Regions from separate parts of the Kitasatospora sp. NPDC088134 genome, predicted to be linked through region 2. Evidence: riboswitches for the same ligand, from Rfam matches in the RefSeq annotation. Region 2 holds a riboswitch; each other region holds the start of a gene.
What was found. Region 2 has a riboswitch for cyclic di-AMP ahead of ACIOHG_RS35345 (family 16 glycosylhydrolase). Riboswitches for the same ligand answer to the same signal wherever they lie in the genome.

Region 1: another riboswitch for cyclic di-AMP. It lies ahead of ACIOHG_RS03935 (transglycosylase family protein); the one in region 2 lies ahead of ACIOHG_RS35345 (family 16 glycosylhydrolase).
Region 3: another riboswitch for cyclic di-AMP. It lies ahead of ACIOHG_RS29920 (transglycosylase family protein); the one in region 2 lies ahead of ACIOHG_RS35345 (family 16 glycosylhydrolase).
Region 4: another riboswitch for cyclic di-AMP. It lies ahead of ACIOHG_RS10885 (transglycosylase family protein); the one in region 2 lies ahead of ACIOHG_RS35345 (family 16 glycosylhydrolase).

The regions. Positions count from the first base shown of each region.
Region 1 is NZ_JBIUTD010000002.1:80,064-84,206, reverse strand. Features, by position in the region: gene eno (phosphopyruvate hydratase) at 1-1,181, opposite strand, end outside; gene ACIOHG_RS03935 (transglycosylase family protein) at 1,410-2,090, opposite strand; cyclic di-AMP (ydaO/yuaA leader) riboswitch at 2,094-2,241, opposite strand; gene ACIOHG_RS03930 (cytochrome P450) at 2,688-3,932, opposite strand; gene ACIOHG_RS03925 (SDR family NAD(P)-dependent oxidoreductase) at 4,087-4,143, shown strand, end outside.
Region 2 is NZ_JBIUTD010000038.1:50,459-54,601, reverse strand. Features, by position in the region: gene ACIOHG_RS35350 (DUF732 domain-containing protein) at 26-499, shown strand; gene ACIOHG_RS35345 (family 16 glycosylhydrolase) at 574-1,710, opposite strand; cyclic di-AMP (ydaO/yuaA leader) riboswitch at 1,728-1,880, opposite strand; gene ACIOHG_RS35340 (NADP-dependent isocitrate dehydrogenase) at 2,213-4,143, shown strand, end outside.
Region 3 is NZ_JBIUTD010000025.1:99,482-103,624, forward strand. Features, by position in the region: gene ACIOHG_RS29910 (AMP-dependent synthetase/ligase) at 1-432, opposite strand, end outside; gene ACIOHG_RS29915 (hypothetical protein) at 559-747, opposite strand; gene ACIOHG_RS29920 (transglycosylase family protein) at 893-2,122, opposite strand; cyclic di-AMP (ydaO/yuaA leader) riboswitch at 2,107-2,280, opposite strand; gene ACIOHG_RS29925 (hypothetical protein) at 2,882-4,143, shown strand, end outside.
Region 4 is NZ_JBIUTD010000005.1:186,070-190,212, forward strand. Features, by position in the region: gene ACIOHG_RS10865 (hypothetical protein) at 1-405, opposite strand, end outside; gene ACIOHG_RS10870 (hypothetical protein) at 533-994, shown strand; gene ACIOHG_RS10875 (Uma2 family endonuclease) at 1,008-1,574, opposite strand; gene ACIOHG_RS10880 (hypothetical protein) at 1,755-2,159, shown strand; cyclic di-AMP (ydaO/yuaA leader) riboswitch at 2,279-2,447, shown strand; gene ACIOHG_RS10885 (transglycosylase family protein) at 2,451-3,695, shown strand; gene ACIOHG_RS10890 (CapA family protein) at 3,718-4,143, opposite strand, start outside.

The DNA of each region.
Region 1 (4,143 bases), on a different contig from region 2:
TCGGAGCGGGCCGGGGCGCCGGTCTTGATCTGGCCGCAGTTGGTGGCGACGGCGAGGTCGGCGATGGTGACGTCCTCGGTCTCGCCGGAGCGGTGCGACATCATGCAGCGGTAGCCGTTGCGCTGGGCCAGCTCGACGGCGTCCAGGGTCTCGGTGAGCGAGCCGATCTGGTTGACCTTGACCAGCAGCGCGTTGGCGGTGCCGGTCTCGATGCCCTTGCGCAGGCGCTCCGGGTTGGTGACGAACAGGTCGTCGCCGACCAGCTGGACCTTGTCGCCGATCGCGTCGGTGATGGCCTTCCAGCCGTCCCAGTCCGACTCGTCCAGCGGGTCCTCGATGGAGACCAGCGGGTAGTCGGCGACCAGCTCGGCGTAGTACGCGATCAGGTCGGCGGAGGAGAGCGCCTTGCCCTCGAACTGGTAGGCGCCGTCCTCGAAGAACTCGGAGGCGGCGACGTCCAGGGCGAGCGCGACGTCCTTGCCCGGGGTGTAGCCGGCCTTCTTGATCGCCTCGGTGATCAGATCGAGGGCCTCGCGGTTGGAGTCCAGGTTGGGGGCGAAGCCGCCCTCGTCGCCCAGGCCGGTGGAGAGGCCGCGCTCCTTCAGCACGCCCTTGAGCGTGTGGTAGACCTCGACGCCCCAGCGGACGGCCTCGGAGAAGGACTCCGCGCCGATCGGGGCGATCATGAACTCCTGGATGTCGACGTTGGAGTCCGCGTGCGAGCCGCCGTTGAGGATGTTCATCATCGGGACGGGCAGCACGTGGGCGTTCGGGCCGCCCAGGTAGCGGAACAGCGGCAGGTCGCTGGCCTCGGAGGCGGCGTGCGCCACGGCGAGCGAGACGCCGAGGATGGCGTTGGCGCCGAGCGAGGACTTGTCCGGGGTGGCGTCCAGGTCGAGCATGGCCTGGTCGATCAGGCGCTGCTCGGTGGCGTCGTAGCCGACCAGCTCGGGGCCGATCTGCTCGATCACGGCGAGGACGGCCTTCTCGACGCCCTTGCCGAAGTAGCGGTTCTTGTCGCCGTCGCGGAGCTCCAGGGCCTCGAAGGCGCCGGTGGAGGCGCCGGACGGGACGGCCGCGCGACCGGTGCTGCCGTCGTCGAGACCGACCTCGACCTCGACCGTGGGGTTGCCGCGGGAGTCGAGGATCTCACGGGCTACGACGACATCAATGGACGGCACGAGGCATCTCCTAGCGGAAGCGGATGTGTGGTCGTTACGACCAGAGCCTAGCCGCAGACCGCCCCGGGGCCACGCCCGGCCGGGCCCCGTCTCACGGTGTGGCCCGGCTACTCATCGGTAGTTCACCTGAATGCCGACCGCTCCGCCGCTCCGGGCGGCGCGAACTGCGCGGCGCGCGCCCGGAGTGGACGGAGCGTCAGCCGGTCATCGGGCCGGGGCCCGGCGGGGTCAGAGCGCGAGCACCTGTCCGGGCTCGATCAGGTCGGGGTCGGCGCCGATCACCGCGCGGTTCGCCGTGTAGAGGTGCTCCCAGCCGCCGGCCAGGTTCCGCGCGGCGGCGATCCCGGAGAGCGTGTCGCCGTCCTGGACGGTGTAGCCGCCGGCAGCGGGGGCGGCCTGCGGGGCGGGCGACTGCGCGGGGGCGGGCGCGGCCGGCTTCGCGGGCTTGGCGGCGGGCTTCGTGGCGGGCTTGGCCGGCTGCGGGGCGGCCGGGCGCTCCTGGCCGCGGGAGGCGGTGTCGGCGGGCGCGCCGCCCCGGGCGAGCCCGGCGCGCTTGGAGCAGACCGGCCAGGCGCCGGGGCCCTGCGCGGCGAGCACCCGCTCGGCCACCGCGATCTGCTCGGCCCGGCCGGCCTGGTCGGCGCGCGGCGCGTACTGGGCGCCGCCGAAGGAGCGCCAGGTGGCGGAGGTGAACTGCAGGCCGCCGTAGAAACCGTTTCCGGTGTTGATGCTCCAGTCGCCGCCGCTCTCGCACTGGGCCACCCGGTCCCAGACGTCGTTCGGCGCGGCGGCCGCCTGGGTGGCGGCGAGCAGGGGCAGGGCCAGGCCGATCGAAGCGACGCCGGCGGCGGCGACGAACTTCTCGGCCTTGGTACTACGGCGGTGACGACCGTTGGAGGAGAACAGCACGGGATTTCCTCTCCGCACGCCTGCGGGGTGAGCTGTCGGGTTCGGACCGGGAGGTTGGCCCGGCCGCCGGCGGGACCGGACGCGGCTGCGTCCGCTCCCCGGCGGCTTCACCCCTAGTGCCGCGTCAGGCAACCTTTGCCGTCAAGGAGCGGCGGTCGGTGCGTGCTCTCGGCGTGCCGGCCGGAAGCCCTCGTACTGGGTGTACTTGGGTTTTCGGCCGGTGCGGCGAGAGTGCGTGCCGGGCGTCGCGACGGGCGAAGGTTGCCTGACGCGGCACTAGCCGTTGGGACGACGGCGTTCACACTGGTTCCCCCACTCCTGTCCGGTACCTGTTTCGGTGGCCCGGGGACGCGGCGGACAGGACTCGGCGTGCCGCGCTCGGGGCCCACGGCTGCGGGCAGTTCGGAGACTAGGCAGAGCTGACGGAGGATCACAAGCTCATATCACCGCAATCACGCCGAAATTACGCACTCTCACTTCTCGTGCACAAACCATCCACGTATGTCCGGGTTTGTCCGTGGCCCGAGCGTGGAACGCGCCCCCGCCGGACGCGCCGTCGGCCCAAGGGGGCAGCGGCCTCCGGCCGCTGAAACGGCGTCAGCGGGGCGTGAAGGAGACCGGGAGGTCGCGCAGCCCGCGCATGATCAGCCCGCCCCGCCAACGCAGCTCGGCCGGATCGGCCGCCAGCCGGAGGTCCGGAAGCCTGGTCAGTAGGCTGCCGATCGCCCGCTGCCCCTCCAGTCGGGCCAGCGGGGCGCCGATGCAGTAGTGGATGCCGTGGCCGAAACCGAGGTGCGGATTGTCCGAACGCGCCAGGTCGAGGGTGTTCTCGGCGGCGAACCGGGCCGGGTCGCGGTCCGCCGCGGCCAGCACCACCAGCACCGGGTCGCCGACCGGGATCTCCACCCCGCCGATCCGCAGCGGCGCGGTGGCGAACCGCCAGGTGGCCAGCTCCACCGGGCCGTCGTAGCGCAGCAGTTCCTCGACGCCGGTCTCCAGCAGGGCGGACTCGCCGCGCCCCAGCGACTCCTGCAGCAGGGTGCGCTGCCCCGGGTCGCGCAGCAGCGCGTACATGCCGTTGCCGATCAGGTTGATGGTGGTCTCGAACCCGGCGAAGAGCAGGATGAAGGCCATCGCCGCGGCCTCGTTCTCGGTCAGGTGCTCGCCGTGGTCGCTCGCCCGGATCAGGCCGGAGATCAGGTCGTCGCCGAGGTCGGCCCGCTTGCGGTGGATCAGGTCGGCCAGGTAGCCGCGGATCTGCTTGACCGCGCGGCCGACCCCGCCGCGCTTCCCGCCGGTGTGCCGGATCATCATCCCGGCCCAGTCGCGCAGGTCGTCCTGGTCCTCGGCCGGCACGCCGAGCAGGTCGCAGATCGCGTAGATGGGGAGCGGGAAGGCGAACTCGTGGATCAGGTCGGCCTCGCCGCACCCGGCGAAGGAGTCGATCAGCCGGTCGGTGAGCTGCTGCACCCGCGGTTCGAACTCGGCGACCCGGCGCGGGGTGAACGCCTTCGACACCAGGCGGCGCAGCCGGGTGTGGTCGGGCGGGTCGATGTTCAGCAGGTGGGTCATCAGGTCGGCCTGCCGCTCCCCCGGGATGCCGACCCGGCCGGTGCGGTGCGCCTGCTCGCTGTGGTGCGCAGGGTTCTTGGAGAGCCGGGCGTCGGCGAGCGCCTGCCGGGCGTCCGCGTACCGGGTGACCAGCCAGGCGTCGACGCCGCTCGGCAGGGTGGTGCGGTGCACCGGCGCGTGTTCCCGCAGCCAGGCGTACGCCGGGTACGGGTCGGCGGCGAACTCCCAGGTGAAGAGTGGCGGGCGGGTGTCGTGGGGCTGGTCTGGCATGTCTTGACCGTATCGGGAAGCGCCGTCGCGTGAGTCTGGTCACCTGGTGGGTAATCCCTGTTGCGGAGCGTCGGGGCGTGCCTACGATCCTCCGACAACCAGAGTGGGTGGCGTGCGGGCTGCCCACGGGTTCGCTCTGTGAAGGGAGCAGACCATGCGAGTAGCCGGTGCAGTGGTGGTCATCGCGGTGCTCGACGGAGGTTCGGGGGTC
Region 2 (4,143 bases):
ACGACCGTCCCAGGAGAACCCCACCGTGGCCAGAACCGGCCTGCTCGTCCTCCCGCTCACCGTCCTGCTGGCCGCCCTCGCCGTCGGCTGCACCTCGGCCCCCGCCACGCCCGGGACGGCCGCCGACTCGCCCAAGCAGGTGCTGCCCGTCGCGCCCTCGGTCGCCGACCCGGCGCTCCCGTCGCCGGAGCCGAAGTCGACCACGGTGCCGAAGCGCGACGAGGAGACCTACCTGGCCGTGGTGCGTGCCTCCGACCCGGAGCAGCACGAGTTCCAGGGCCGCTCCGACCAGCAACTGCTGGCGGTCGGCGACGGCTGGTGCGGGCGGGTGGCCCCCGGTGCCGCGCTGGCCGACAGCGCCCAGTGGATCGTCGGCCAGGGGTACACCACCCGGCAGGCGCTGGCGATCCTCTCGACGGCGCAGGTCAACCTCTGCGGTGCGAAGTACGACCTGGTGATGAAGTGGCTCAAGGACGGCACCCCGGGCTTCGCCGTCTAGGAGCGTCGCCTATGGGCCCGGGCCGGCCCCGCCGCCGGTGTCGGTCGGGCGGCGAGGTCGGAGGGAATGCGGGGTCAGCCGGCCTTCCAGAAGCGGACCGAGTCGATGGTGATGTCGGCGGAGGAGCCGACCGCCGGGGTGGTGCCGCCGAGGGCGGTCTCGGACTGCAGGACCCAGTGCATCGGGGTGTTCGGGACCCGCGAGGTGGAGTGGCCGATCAGCTTGCCGTCCAGGTAGAACTTCAGGTCGTTGGCCTGCCACTCGATCCGGCTGACGTGCCAGGCGCCGGCCACCGGAGTACCGGCGTTGTAGGCGTCCTGGTCGCTGCCGGCCGTCGCGCCCTGGCGGTGCATGAAGGCGCCGACGTTGCCGCACAGGTCGCCCTCGGGGAAGTCGATCTCACCGTCGCGCGGCCAGGTGTAGGAGTCCGGCCAGAGCAGCCACGCCACCTTGTAGCCGGTCGCGCAGGTCGCCTTCCAGGTGACCTCGTAGGTGCCGTAGGTGGTGTTCTGCGGCAGCTTCGGGGTGGGGGCGGCGACCCAGGTCCCGGCGCCGTCCCGGTTGAGGTGGATGTTCAGCTGCCCGTCGGCGATGGACAGCGTCCTGGCCGGGTCGTACGTGCCGTTCTTCGAGGTGTCCTTCCACCCGGACGGGTACGCCCACCACTTGGCGTCCACCGCGGCCGGCAGCCCCGTGCAGTGGCTGGTCTGCAGCGGCCCGTTGGCGCTGCAGCCGGTCCAGCCGCCGAGCGGCACCGAGGCGGCGGTGAAGTCGTCCTGCCAGGTCGGCACGCCCGGAACGGTGCCGCCCGCCGTCGGCGTCGTGGACGCGGTCGGCCGGGGCGTGGCGGTCGCGGACGGGGCGGAGGGGGCGGAGGGAGTGGCCGGAGCGGAGGCCGTCGGCGTGGCGAACGGCGACCGGCTCGGCAGCGGCGTCGTCGGGTCCGCGGACGGAGCCGGCGACTGGGCCGGCGCCGAGGTCGTGGCGGCCGTCGGGTTCGGGGACGGGGCGGACGGGCCGGTCGGCGTCGGTACGGCGGTGGTCGGTGTGCCGGTGGTCGGCGCGGCGGTGGCCCAGCTGCGGTGCTTGGCCGGGCGGTGCTGCCCGGCGGCGTCGGCGGTGTCGGGGCCGGCCAGGGCGAACGCGGCGACGGCGAGGCCGGTCGCGGCGGTCGCGGCGGCCACCCTGGCAGGGGAGGCGGAAAGGCGCATGGTGGTGTTCCTCGGCGACGCCTGCGAGGTGAGCTGTCGGGTTCGGGCCGCGCGAGTGGCCCGGCCGTCCGTGGGACGGCTTCACCCCGAGCCGCGGCCGTCCGCGGGTGTGCGGGGGCCGAGGCGTACTGACCTGGTTCCCCCGCTCCCGTCCGCTTCGTGTCTCGGTGTGCCGCTGCCGGGTGGACGGGATTGGGCGTCCCGGCCGCGGGGCCCGCAGCTCGGCGGGCGTCGGAGCAGGCTAGCTTCTGGGCGTGTATAAGACAATTGTCGCTCCGCCGGGGCGCCCGCGGAGCGCCCGAGGCGTGTCCACCGGGCGCCCGCCGCGCATTCGCCGCGCGCCCGCCGAGCATGCGCAGGGCACCCGCAGCGCTTTCGCGGGGCGCCCGGAGCCGGTCGCGGCCCGTTCGGCGGACGGCGCGCGGGGGGTTGGTTGCGGAGATGCCCCCGGAACGAGATATCTTGACGTCAAGACGTTGCAGACGTGGAAGCTGGAGCTACGGTGACTGACTCGACCATCATCTACACCCACACGGACGAGGCCCCGGCCCTCGCCACGTACTCGTTCCTGCCGGTCGTCCAGGCCTACGCCTCGACCGCCGGTGTGCGCGTGGAGACCCGGGACATCTCGCTGGCCGGTCGGATCATCGCCGTCTTCCCGGAGTACCTCCAGGAGGACCAGCGCATCGCGGACGCCCTCGCCGAGCTGGGCGAGCTGGCCAAGACCCCCGGCGCCAACATCATCAAGCTGCCGAACATCTCGGCCTCCGTCCCGCAGCTCAAGGCTGCCATCGCCGAGCTGCAGGCCCAGGGCTACGCGCTGCCCGAGTACCCGGACGACCCGCAGACCGACGAGGAGCGCGACGTCCGCGCCCGCTACGACAAGGTCAAGGGCTCCGCCGTCAACCCGGTGCTGCGCGAGGGCAACTCCGACCGCCGCGCCCCGCTGTCGGTGAAGAACTACGCCAAGACCCACCCGCACCGGATGGGCGCCTGGACGGCCGACTCGAAGACCAACGTCGCCACCATGGGCGCCAACGACTTCGCGTCCACCGAGAAGTCCACCGTCATCGCCCAGGACGGCGCGCTGCGCATCGAGCTGGTCGCCGAGGACGGCACCGTCACCGTGCTGCGCGAGAAGGTCCCGGTGCTGGCCGGCGAGGTGGTCGACGCCTCGGTGATGCGCGCCGCCGCCCTGAACGAGTTCCTGGCCGCGCAGGTCGCCCGCGCCAAGGCCGAGGGCGTGCTGTTCTCGGTGCACCTCAAGGCCACCATGATGAAGGTCTCCGACCCGATCCTGTTCGGCCACGTGGTCCGCGCCTTCTTCCCGAAGACCTTCGCCGCGTTCGGCGCCGACCTGGCCGCCGCCGGTCTGAACCCGAACAACGGCCTCGGCGGCATCCTGGCCGGCCTGGACAAGCTCCCCAACGGCGCCGAGATCAAGGCGTCCTTCGACGCCGAGCTCGCCGACGGCCCGGCCCTCGCCATGGTCGACTCCGACAAGGGCATCACCAACCTGCACGTCCCCAGCGACGTCATCGTCGACGCCTCGATGCCGGCCATGATCCGCACCTCCGGCCACATGTGGGGCCCGGACGGCAACGAGGCCGACACCCTCGCCGTCATCCCGGACAGCTCCTACGCGGGCGTCTACCAGGCCACCATCGACGACTGCCGTACCAACGGCGCCCTCGACCCGGCCACCATCGGCTCGGTCCCGAACGTCGGCCTGATGGCCCAGGCCGCCGAGGAGTACGGCAGCCACGACAAGACCTTCGAGATCCCCGCCGCCGGCACCGTCCGCCTGGTCGACGCCAACGGCGAGACCGTCCTGGAGCAGGCCGTCGCCGCCGGCGACATCTTCCGCGCCTGCCAGACCAAGGACCTGCCGATCCAGGACTGGGTCAAGCTGGCCGTCACCCGCGCCCGCGCCACCGGTGACCCGGCCGTGTTCTGGCTGGACGAGAACCGCGCCCACGACGCCGTGCTGATCGAGAAGGTCAACAAGTACCTGCCCGAGCACGACACCGAGGGCCTGGACATCCAGATCCTGTCCCCGGTCGAGGCCACCAAGCTCTCGCTGGAGCGGATCCGCCGCGGCGAGAACACCATCTCGGTCACCGGCAACGTGCTGCGCGACTACCTGACCGACCTGTTCCCGATCCTGGAGCTGGGCACCAGCGCCAAGATGCTGTCGGTCGTCCCGCTGATGGCGGGCGGCGGCCTGTTCGAGACCGGCGCCGGCGGCTCCGCCCCGAAGCACGTCCAGCAGCTGGTCAAGGAGAACTACCTGCGCTGGGACTCGCTCGGCGAGTTCTTCGCGCTGGCCGCCTCCTTCGAGCACCTGGCCGCCACCACCGGCAACGCGAGCGCCCAGGTCCTCGCCGACACCCTGGACCGCGCCACCGGCACCTTCCTCAACGAGGACAAGTC
Region 3 (4,143 bases), on a different contig from region 2:
GTCCCGGACGATCCACTCGGCCTGCTCGACCGAGGCGGTCGGGTAGACCGGCACCACGGCGGCGCCGGCCGCCCAGGCCGCGAAGTCCAGCAGCGTCCACTCGTACCTGGTCCGGGACATCAGCACCACCCGGTCGCCGGGCCGGACGCCCACCGCGACCAGTCCGCGGGCGGCCGCCGCGACCTCCTCGGCGAACTGCCGGGCCGTCAGGTGCTGCCAGCGGCCGCCGTCCTGACGCCGGGTCACCACCACGGCGTCCGGGGCCTGTTCGGCGTTGCGGAACGGCAGGTCGGCCAGGCTCCCGTGCGCGGGCGGCGGCACCAGCGGCCCGGTGCGGGCCTCGACCACCCGGCCGCCGGACCGTAACACCTCGACCGGGGCCCGGTCGCGCAGCTGCTCGTCGCGCCCGGCACGGGCGAGGGGGTGGGCCATGGCGGACTCCCTTGGGTGGGGGTGGGATCCGCCCAGGGTAGGTACTCGCCAGTAAACTTACTAGACGGTAAGTTCCTTGACAGTTCAGGATCTTGCGCCGTAATGCGGGGCCGCTCGCTGCGGGGCTCAGCCCTCCTCGACGGGCGCGGCGGGGCCGGTGAAGCGCTCGCCCCGGTGCGGGTCGCCGGTGCCGGCCCGGGTGGCCAGGTAGTCGCGGACGATCAGCTCGACCGCGTCCTGCGGGCTGCTCGCGCCGACCCGCATCATCACCTCCAGCGCGAGGTCCGCGTCGAGGGAGATGGTCAGCTTCGCCATGGGTGCGCTCCGGGGTCGGGCCGCCGCCGGACGGGGTTCGGGCCCGGCGGGTCGTCCGGCCGAGCATAGGCCGCTGCCCCCGGAGCCGACCAGGGTCTCCGGGGGCAGCGGTGCCGTGGGGGTGTCGTGCGCGTCCGACCGGGGGTCAGACGCGGCCGGCGAAGTCCGGCGCCCAGTTGGCGATCGTCTCGGTGCGGACGCCCGAGCGCGGGTTCGCGGCCTCGACGTACTTGCCGTCGCCGAGGTAGATGGCGACGTGGTAGACGCCGGAGTTGGAGCCGTTGTTGGACCAGAACAGCAGGTCGCCGGCCTGCAGGCTGCCCAGCGAGACCCGGGTCGCGTAGTCGGCCTGGTCGGCGGCGACCCGCGGCAGGCTGATGCCGGCCTGGCGGAACGCGGCCTGGGTCAGGCCGGAGCAGTCCCAGCCGCCGTTGCCGGTGCCGCCGTAGATGTACGCCTGGCCGAGCTTGCCGAGCGCGAAGTCGATCGCCGCGGCCTTGGAGCCGGTCGCCTTGACGGCGCTGCCGGTGGACGCCTTGGTCTCCTGCGCGGCGGGCTTCGCCGCGGTGGTGCCCGGGGCGGACTTGGCGCGGTTCCAGGACGAGGACGAGGACTTGGTGGCGGGCGCCGACTGCTCGGCCGGGGCCTCGGCGACGGCGACGTTGCCGAGGGCCAGCTGCTGGCCCGGGTAGATCATGTCCGGGCCCTCGGTGAGGACGGACCGGTTCAGGTCGTACAGCGCCTGCCAGCCGCCGTCCACGTGCTCGCGCTGGGCGATGGTGGACAGCCAGTCGCCGGCCTGCACGGTGTAGCTGCCGGCCGACTGCCGGGCCTGCTGGGTCTGCTGCTGGGCCTGCGGCTTGCTCTGGGTCCGGGCCTGCTGCCAGCCGGAACCCGACTTCGGGGTCTCGGACTTCGGGGCCTGCGGCTTCACGGCGTCGCCGGCGGACTTGGTGCTGCTCGGGGCGGAGGCGTCGACCTGCGGGGCGCCGCCGCCCTTGGTCAGGCCGGCCTGGATCGAGCACACCGGCCAGGCGCCGGGGCCCTGCGAGGCGAGCACCTTCTCGGCGACGGTGATCTGCTGGTCCTTGGAGGCCAGGTCGGCGCGCGAGGCGTACGCGGTGCCGCCGAACTCGGCCCAGGTGGAGGCGGTGAACTGCAGGCCGCCGTAGAAGCCGTTGCCGGTGTTGATCGACCAGTCGCCGCTGGACTCGCACTGCGCGACCTTGTCCCAGGTGGAGACCGAGGCGGCGGAGGCGGTGTTGGCGGTCAGGCAGGGGACGGTGAGACCGATGCCGACCACGCCGGTGGTCGCGATCAGGCGGCGGGCGCGCTTGGCGCTGATGGGCAGCATGAAGAAGCGTTCCTCTCCCACGCCTGCGAGGTGAGCTGTCGGATTCGGGCCGGAGTAGCCCGGCCGCGCGCCACCCGAAGGTGCGCACGGCTTCACCCCTAGCCCCGGACCGGTCGGTTGGACCGTCCCCGGGCGACTTACCTGGTTCCCCCGCCCCTGCCGCGGTGCGTTTCGCATGAGCCGACCCACCCGGCGGCAGGACTCGGCGTTCCGGGAGGGCTGGGTCCGTGTGTCCACGAACGTGGGCAGGAGATTAAGCAGGTGGAAAGGGAATTCGCAAATGCCTGTGACGGGCGTCACGGCGCGCGGAATTCACGATCAAGGAATTTCCGCCGAACTCGCTTGCCCGTGAAGGGAGGTGGCCGGGCGTCAGGCAATTGGTGATCTTGTGCCCGTTTTGAGGGAGTATGAGAATCGGTGGGTGGATATTCGGTTTCGATGCGGTTTGCGCTCGCGGGTTCGGGTGCTTCGTCCGCTTTGCCCGGCGTGACCGGCGCGACCGGCGCGACCGGCGCCGCCGGGGCGGTCCGGCCGAGGACGTCCGAATTCCGCCCCCGCATTTCCGCGCGCCCGAATGCGCCCCGGGCGCGCCGTCGTCCGCGCCGTCGCCCGCCCGGCGCCGCCATCGCCCGGCCGCCCGGACCCGGGCGCCGAACGGGTGACTGACGGTACGTCAGGATGCTTAAGCGAAACGGAAGACGCCGCTTCCCGGTCGGTCTTCTGCCTATGCTGCGAACGAGTGGGGTTCGGAGTTCCCTGCGCCCCGGGAGGGCGGCCATCGTGGACCAGCGCGACAACGAACAGCCGGCGGCCGGCCGGCACCGGCGGCCGGTGGTCGAGCGGCGGCGGATGCTCACCTGGCTGGCGGTCGGGACGGTGACGGCGGTCGGCGGGGGAGCGGTGCTGCGGCAGTCGCTCGCCGGGGCCGACGAGACCGCGGCCGGCCCGCCCCGTCCCAGTGCCCCGCCGACGGGCCACCGGCACGGCACCGCCGCCCCGCCGCCCGCCTCCGCGAGCCCGCAGCCCTCCGAACCGCCCCCGCCGGTCGACGAGGGCGGCCGCAAGTGGTCCGACCCCAAGGGCTGGGGCGGCCGGCTCCCGGCCCCGGGCAGCGCGGTGCGGATCACCGACAAAGTGCTGCTCGACACCGACGCCCAGATCGGCTCGCTGCTGATCGAGGCCACCGGCTCGCTGGTGTTCGCCAAGGACCACTCGCTCACCCTGGCCAGCTCCGGCAACGTCGAGGTGCGCGGCACCCTGGCGCTCGCCCCAGACGACGCCCACACCCACACCCTGCGCTTCCCGGACGTCGACGAACGCCGGTTCAAGGGCGGCGGCATGACGGTCGTCGACGGCGACACCGGCCTGTGGGTCACCGGCCGCGGCTACCTGCGGCTGGACGGCGCCCCCCGCACCGCCTGGGTCCGGGCCGCCGCCGACCTGCGGGCCGGCGACGTCACGATCAAGCTGGCCGCCGCCCCCACCGGCTGGCAGCCCGGCGACGAACTCACCGTCACCCCCACCGCCGCGCCCGACCAGGACGACTTCTCCACCTCCTACGACCTGGTGACGGTCCAGCGGGTGGACGGCGCCACCGTCACGCTCACCGCCCCGCTGCAGCACGCCCACCCCCGGGTCGCGGTCGGCGGCGGCCCGGTCTTCGGTGCCGAGGTGCTCAACCTGACCCGCAACGTCCGGGTCGAGGGCACCGAGCAGGGCCGGGCGCACGTCCACCTCACCTCGAACCGGCACGCCGACGTCCGGCACACCGCGATCCGCTGGATGGGCCCGCGCGCGAACGGCAAGGACAGCTGGAACGGCAAGCCCGTCACCGAGCCGGTGCTCGGCCGCTACGGGCTGCACTTCCACATGCTGCTGGACACCTCGCGCGGCACCGTGGTCGAGGGCGTGGTGGTCCGCGACACCGGCAGCCACGCCTTCGTGCCGCACGCCGCGCACGGCATCACCTTCCGCGGCTGCATCTCCCACCAGACCTGGGAGGACGCCTACTGGTGGGACGGCCCGATCGACACCCGCACCCC
Region 4 (4,143 bases), on a different contig from region 2:
GGCGGGGGCGATCTCCGGGGCCGCCTTCACCAGGTCCGCGTCGGGCTTCAACCACGCCTCCGCGTTGGTCCGGAGGATCTCCGCCGAACCCTTGCCCTCGTTGCGGTAACCACCCCTGCAGCCCCGGACGCTGTCCCCGGCGAAGGTGCCGGTGAGCGCTCCCTCGGGGTGTCCGGGCATGGAGACCGTGTACGTCGTGCTCATCAACTGCTCGCCGGCGGCCCGCGTCCGGGCCACGATCTCCTCCACCGGCAGGCTCTGCAGGGCGACCGCGGCGGACGCCGGGGCCGAGGCCGCCGGAGCGGACGCCCCCTTCGCCGGCTCCGGGTCCGACCCGCAGGCCGCCAGGCCCGACAGCCCGGTCCCGGCCAGCGCGATCACGGCCAGCGGTCTCACCACGCGCACGACAACCCCCACAGTTCGTATGACCATCGAGTCCGCGAGTCTGCCAGCGCGTCGAGGACATCCGCCGCACCAGCTCCGCCCCCATTACCTCTGCTTTACCGAAGCCGCACCCCTCCCACGTGGTGGGATGACCGTCGTGTTCAGCCTCACCGTGTCCCGGGGGCTCACCGTCGCCGAGACGACCGCCGCCCTCGCGGACCTGCTGCCGCCCGGCGCGCACCTCGTGGTGCAGCCGCCGGGCGCCGACGTCCCGGCGGACCCGGGGAGCCTGTGGGCGACCCTGGAGCCCACCGCGGACCCGGCCTGGCCGCTCGGCCTCGTGGTCCACACCCACGCCTGCGACCTGGGCCCGCACCCCGACCTGCGCCTCGCCGAACACCTCGCCCGACGCCTCGCCGTGGACGTCCTGTGCGGCACCGACCCGGCCTTCACCGACGTCGACCCCCAGGACCCCTCCTACTCGCTGGCCCTGGTCGACGGCCGCTGGCACCTCGCCGACACCACCGGCGCCCGCCTCTGGGACGACGGCACCGACGGCACCGACGCCCCCGTCGAACTCCTCCGCCCGGCCCCGGTCGACACCGCCTGAGCCACCCCGCCCGTCAGAACCGGCCGGTGTCCAGCTCCAGGTCGAACGGCGCGGGCAGCCGCACGCCCCGTCCGAACGGATGCGGCCCGTCCACCTCCTCGTACCCCAGCCGCCCCGGCCCGGAGAAGACGGTGCACTCCCGCAACTGCCGGTCCACCAGGAGGTAGACCGGTGCCCCGTACTGTCCGTACCGCCGCCGCTTGACCGTCCGGTCCGGCTCCCCGTTCGACGGCGAGGTGACCTCGACCACCAACAGGGTCTGCTCCGGCAGCAGCGCCCCCTCGGTCTTCACCGCCAACTCGGCCGGGACCACCGCCAGATCGGGAATGAACCAGTTCTCACTGCCGGGCAGGTCGAGGTTCCCCGAACCGGGGACCAGCCCCAACTCCTCCAGCCGCGGCGCGATCTGCCGACGCACCACTTCGGCGGCGCTCTCGTGCGCCCAGGACCGCGCCACGGGGGCGATGACTCCCTCGACGACCTCCGCGCGGTCCCCCGCGACGTGCTGGACCGCGTACTTCAGGGCCCGCTCCGGATCAGTGACGCCGTAGTCCCGAGGGACGTGGGCTGCCGTACTCATGGCGCACCTCCGCTGCTCTTCGCCCGCCCGATTCTCCTCCCCCGGGCACCGCTCCCGACCGCGCCGTCCGGGAAGTTCACCGTTTCGAGCGGGAGCAGATCCGCACCCCAACAACTGAACGCGTTCAAATGTATGCCACACTGTCGCCCACGAACCGTAGGAACGGCCAGGGGGGCAGCGATGGGGAACGGCAGCAGCGGGTGGCGCGGAGCACCCTGGCGGGGGCTGGTGGTCGCGTGGCTGATGGCGGCTCTGGCGGGGACGTACAGCGGGTCGTCGGCGTACTTGCTGCTGCTCGGCCCCCTCCCGGCACTCCCGCTGGGGTTCCTGCTCGGCCGGTGGCGCTCCGGGGTGGCCCTGGGGCTGGCGGCCGGGGCCGGGGTCGGGGCGATTCCCCTGGCCGTCGCCGTGACGGGCGACCTCCACGAGGCCGGGGTGATCGACGCACTGCTCACGCTCTCCGGCCTGGCGGCGATGGGTGCCGTGCTGTACACGCTGCCCCTGCTGATCGGCGGCGGCGCGGGCCTGTGGTGTGCCGACGGAGCGTCAACAGGTCGTTCACGGACCGGCCGGGGCGGGGCGTGACGGTTGCGTGATGTCAGCGCGACGCGCTTGTGATTGACGCGTTCGAGTGAATAGGGTTCCTTCCAGCCCGCACCGTCGGGCCCCGCGCGCGGACACGCCGAGCCCTGTCCACCGTGCTGCCGGGTCGACCACCACAACCCTTGGACAGGGGTGGGGGAACCAGGTTTGTTGCCGTCCCCGCGGCTCGGGGTGAAGTCGTCCGCACCGGTTCCGTCCGGGGCGCGGCGGCCGGACCTCCCTCCCGGTCCGAACCCGACAGCTCACCTCGCAGGCGTACGGAGAGGATCTCGCATGCTCTTCACGGGTTCGGGGCGCCACCGCCGGCAGGGCCAGGCGGAGAAGGCGGCCGAGCGCGCGCTCGCCGCGGCCGGCGTGGCCGGTCTCGGCATCGCCATGCCACTGCTCGCCGCCACCGGCGCGCACGCCGCGCCGAGCGCGGTCTGGGACCGGGTCGCCGACTGCGAGAGCGGCGGCAACTGGGGTTCCGACCAGGGCAACGGCCTGTACGGCGGTCTCCAGATCAACGCCCAGCGCTGGGCCGACTACGGCGGCACCTCGTACGCGGCGCTGCCGAACGCGGCCAGCCGCAGCCAGCAGATCGCCGTCGCCGAGCGCATCCTCGCCACCGAGGGCCCGTCGGCCTGGTCCTCCTGCGCCGACGGCGCGGGCCTGGACGTGGCCTCCGCGCCGGGTGTCGTGGACGACAACGACTCGGCGGACGAGACGGGTTCGCTGCGCGGGGCCCGGGGCGCCGCCGCCGTCGACACGGCCGCGGACGGCACCCGGCCGGGCCAGGCGGGCGCGCCGGTCTTCTCCGGCCTGCCGGGGTACGACCCGGTGTACCAGGTGTACTGGTACGAGAAGAACGGCGGCTGGTTCTGGACCAGTCACCAGAGCCTGTACGAGCGCTACCTGCAGCTGACGCACCCTCAGCCGGTCGCGCCCACCGCCACGCCGTCGCCGACCGCCCCGGCCGCGCCGACCACCCCGACCACGCCGGTCTCCCCCACCGTCCCGGCCGACCCGAGCACCCCGGTCCTGCCGAGCCTCCCCGGCCTCCCGGTGGCGCCGACCGACCCGACCGCCACGCCGAGCCCGACGACGCCCGGCACGCCCGGCACCACGCCCGGAACCGGCAACGACGGCTCCCAGGGCGGCCAGGGGAACAACGGAAACCACGGGAGCAACGGGAACGGCGGCACCCCGCTCATCCCCGGCACCACTCCGACCACCCCGGCCGCGCCGTCCGACGCCGTGTCCGACGCCCCGTCACCGACCGCGGGCAGCACCGCCCCGGCCGCCGCACCCACCACCACCCCGGCGGCCGCAGCCCCGGCCCAGGCGGCCGCCGCCCCGCCGAGCGCCACCCCCGCCCCCGCCGCGCCGTACACGGTGGGCCCGGGCGACACCCTGATCGGGATCGCCAAGAGCCAGCAGGTGGACGGCGGTTGGTCCGAGCTCTACAAGACCAACCAGCAGGTGGTGGGCGAGAACCCGGACCTGATCCGGCCCGGCCAGGTGCTGAACCTGGGCTGACGCCCTCGCGGACCGACCGCCGTCACCCGGGAACACCAGGAACACCGGGAACACCGGGAACACCGGGGACGGCGGCCAGTCCGGTGCAGTTCCGAAGGCCGTCCCGCCGTTGCAGGGCGGCCTTCGCCGCGTCCCCGGTCTGCGGGACGGGCACGCCCCGGCCGTCGATGTGCGCGGGGGTGAAGGTCTCGCCGGTGACCTTGCCCTCGCCGGTGATGGTGAGGGTGGCGACACCGGTCTCGTCGGAGGCGGTGTAGTCGGAGGTGCCGTACCAGAGGAAGTTGCCGTAGCCGTACGCCACGTAGGTGTTCCCGAGCATGCCGGAGCCGAGCATGGTGTGCGCGTGGGTGCCGACCACGGCGGTCGCCCCGGCGGCGGCGGCCTTCTTGGCGATCCTGGTCTGGGCGGCGGTCGGGCAGGCCTTGCCCTCGTCGCCCCAGTGCAGGTA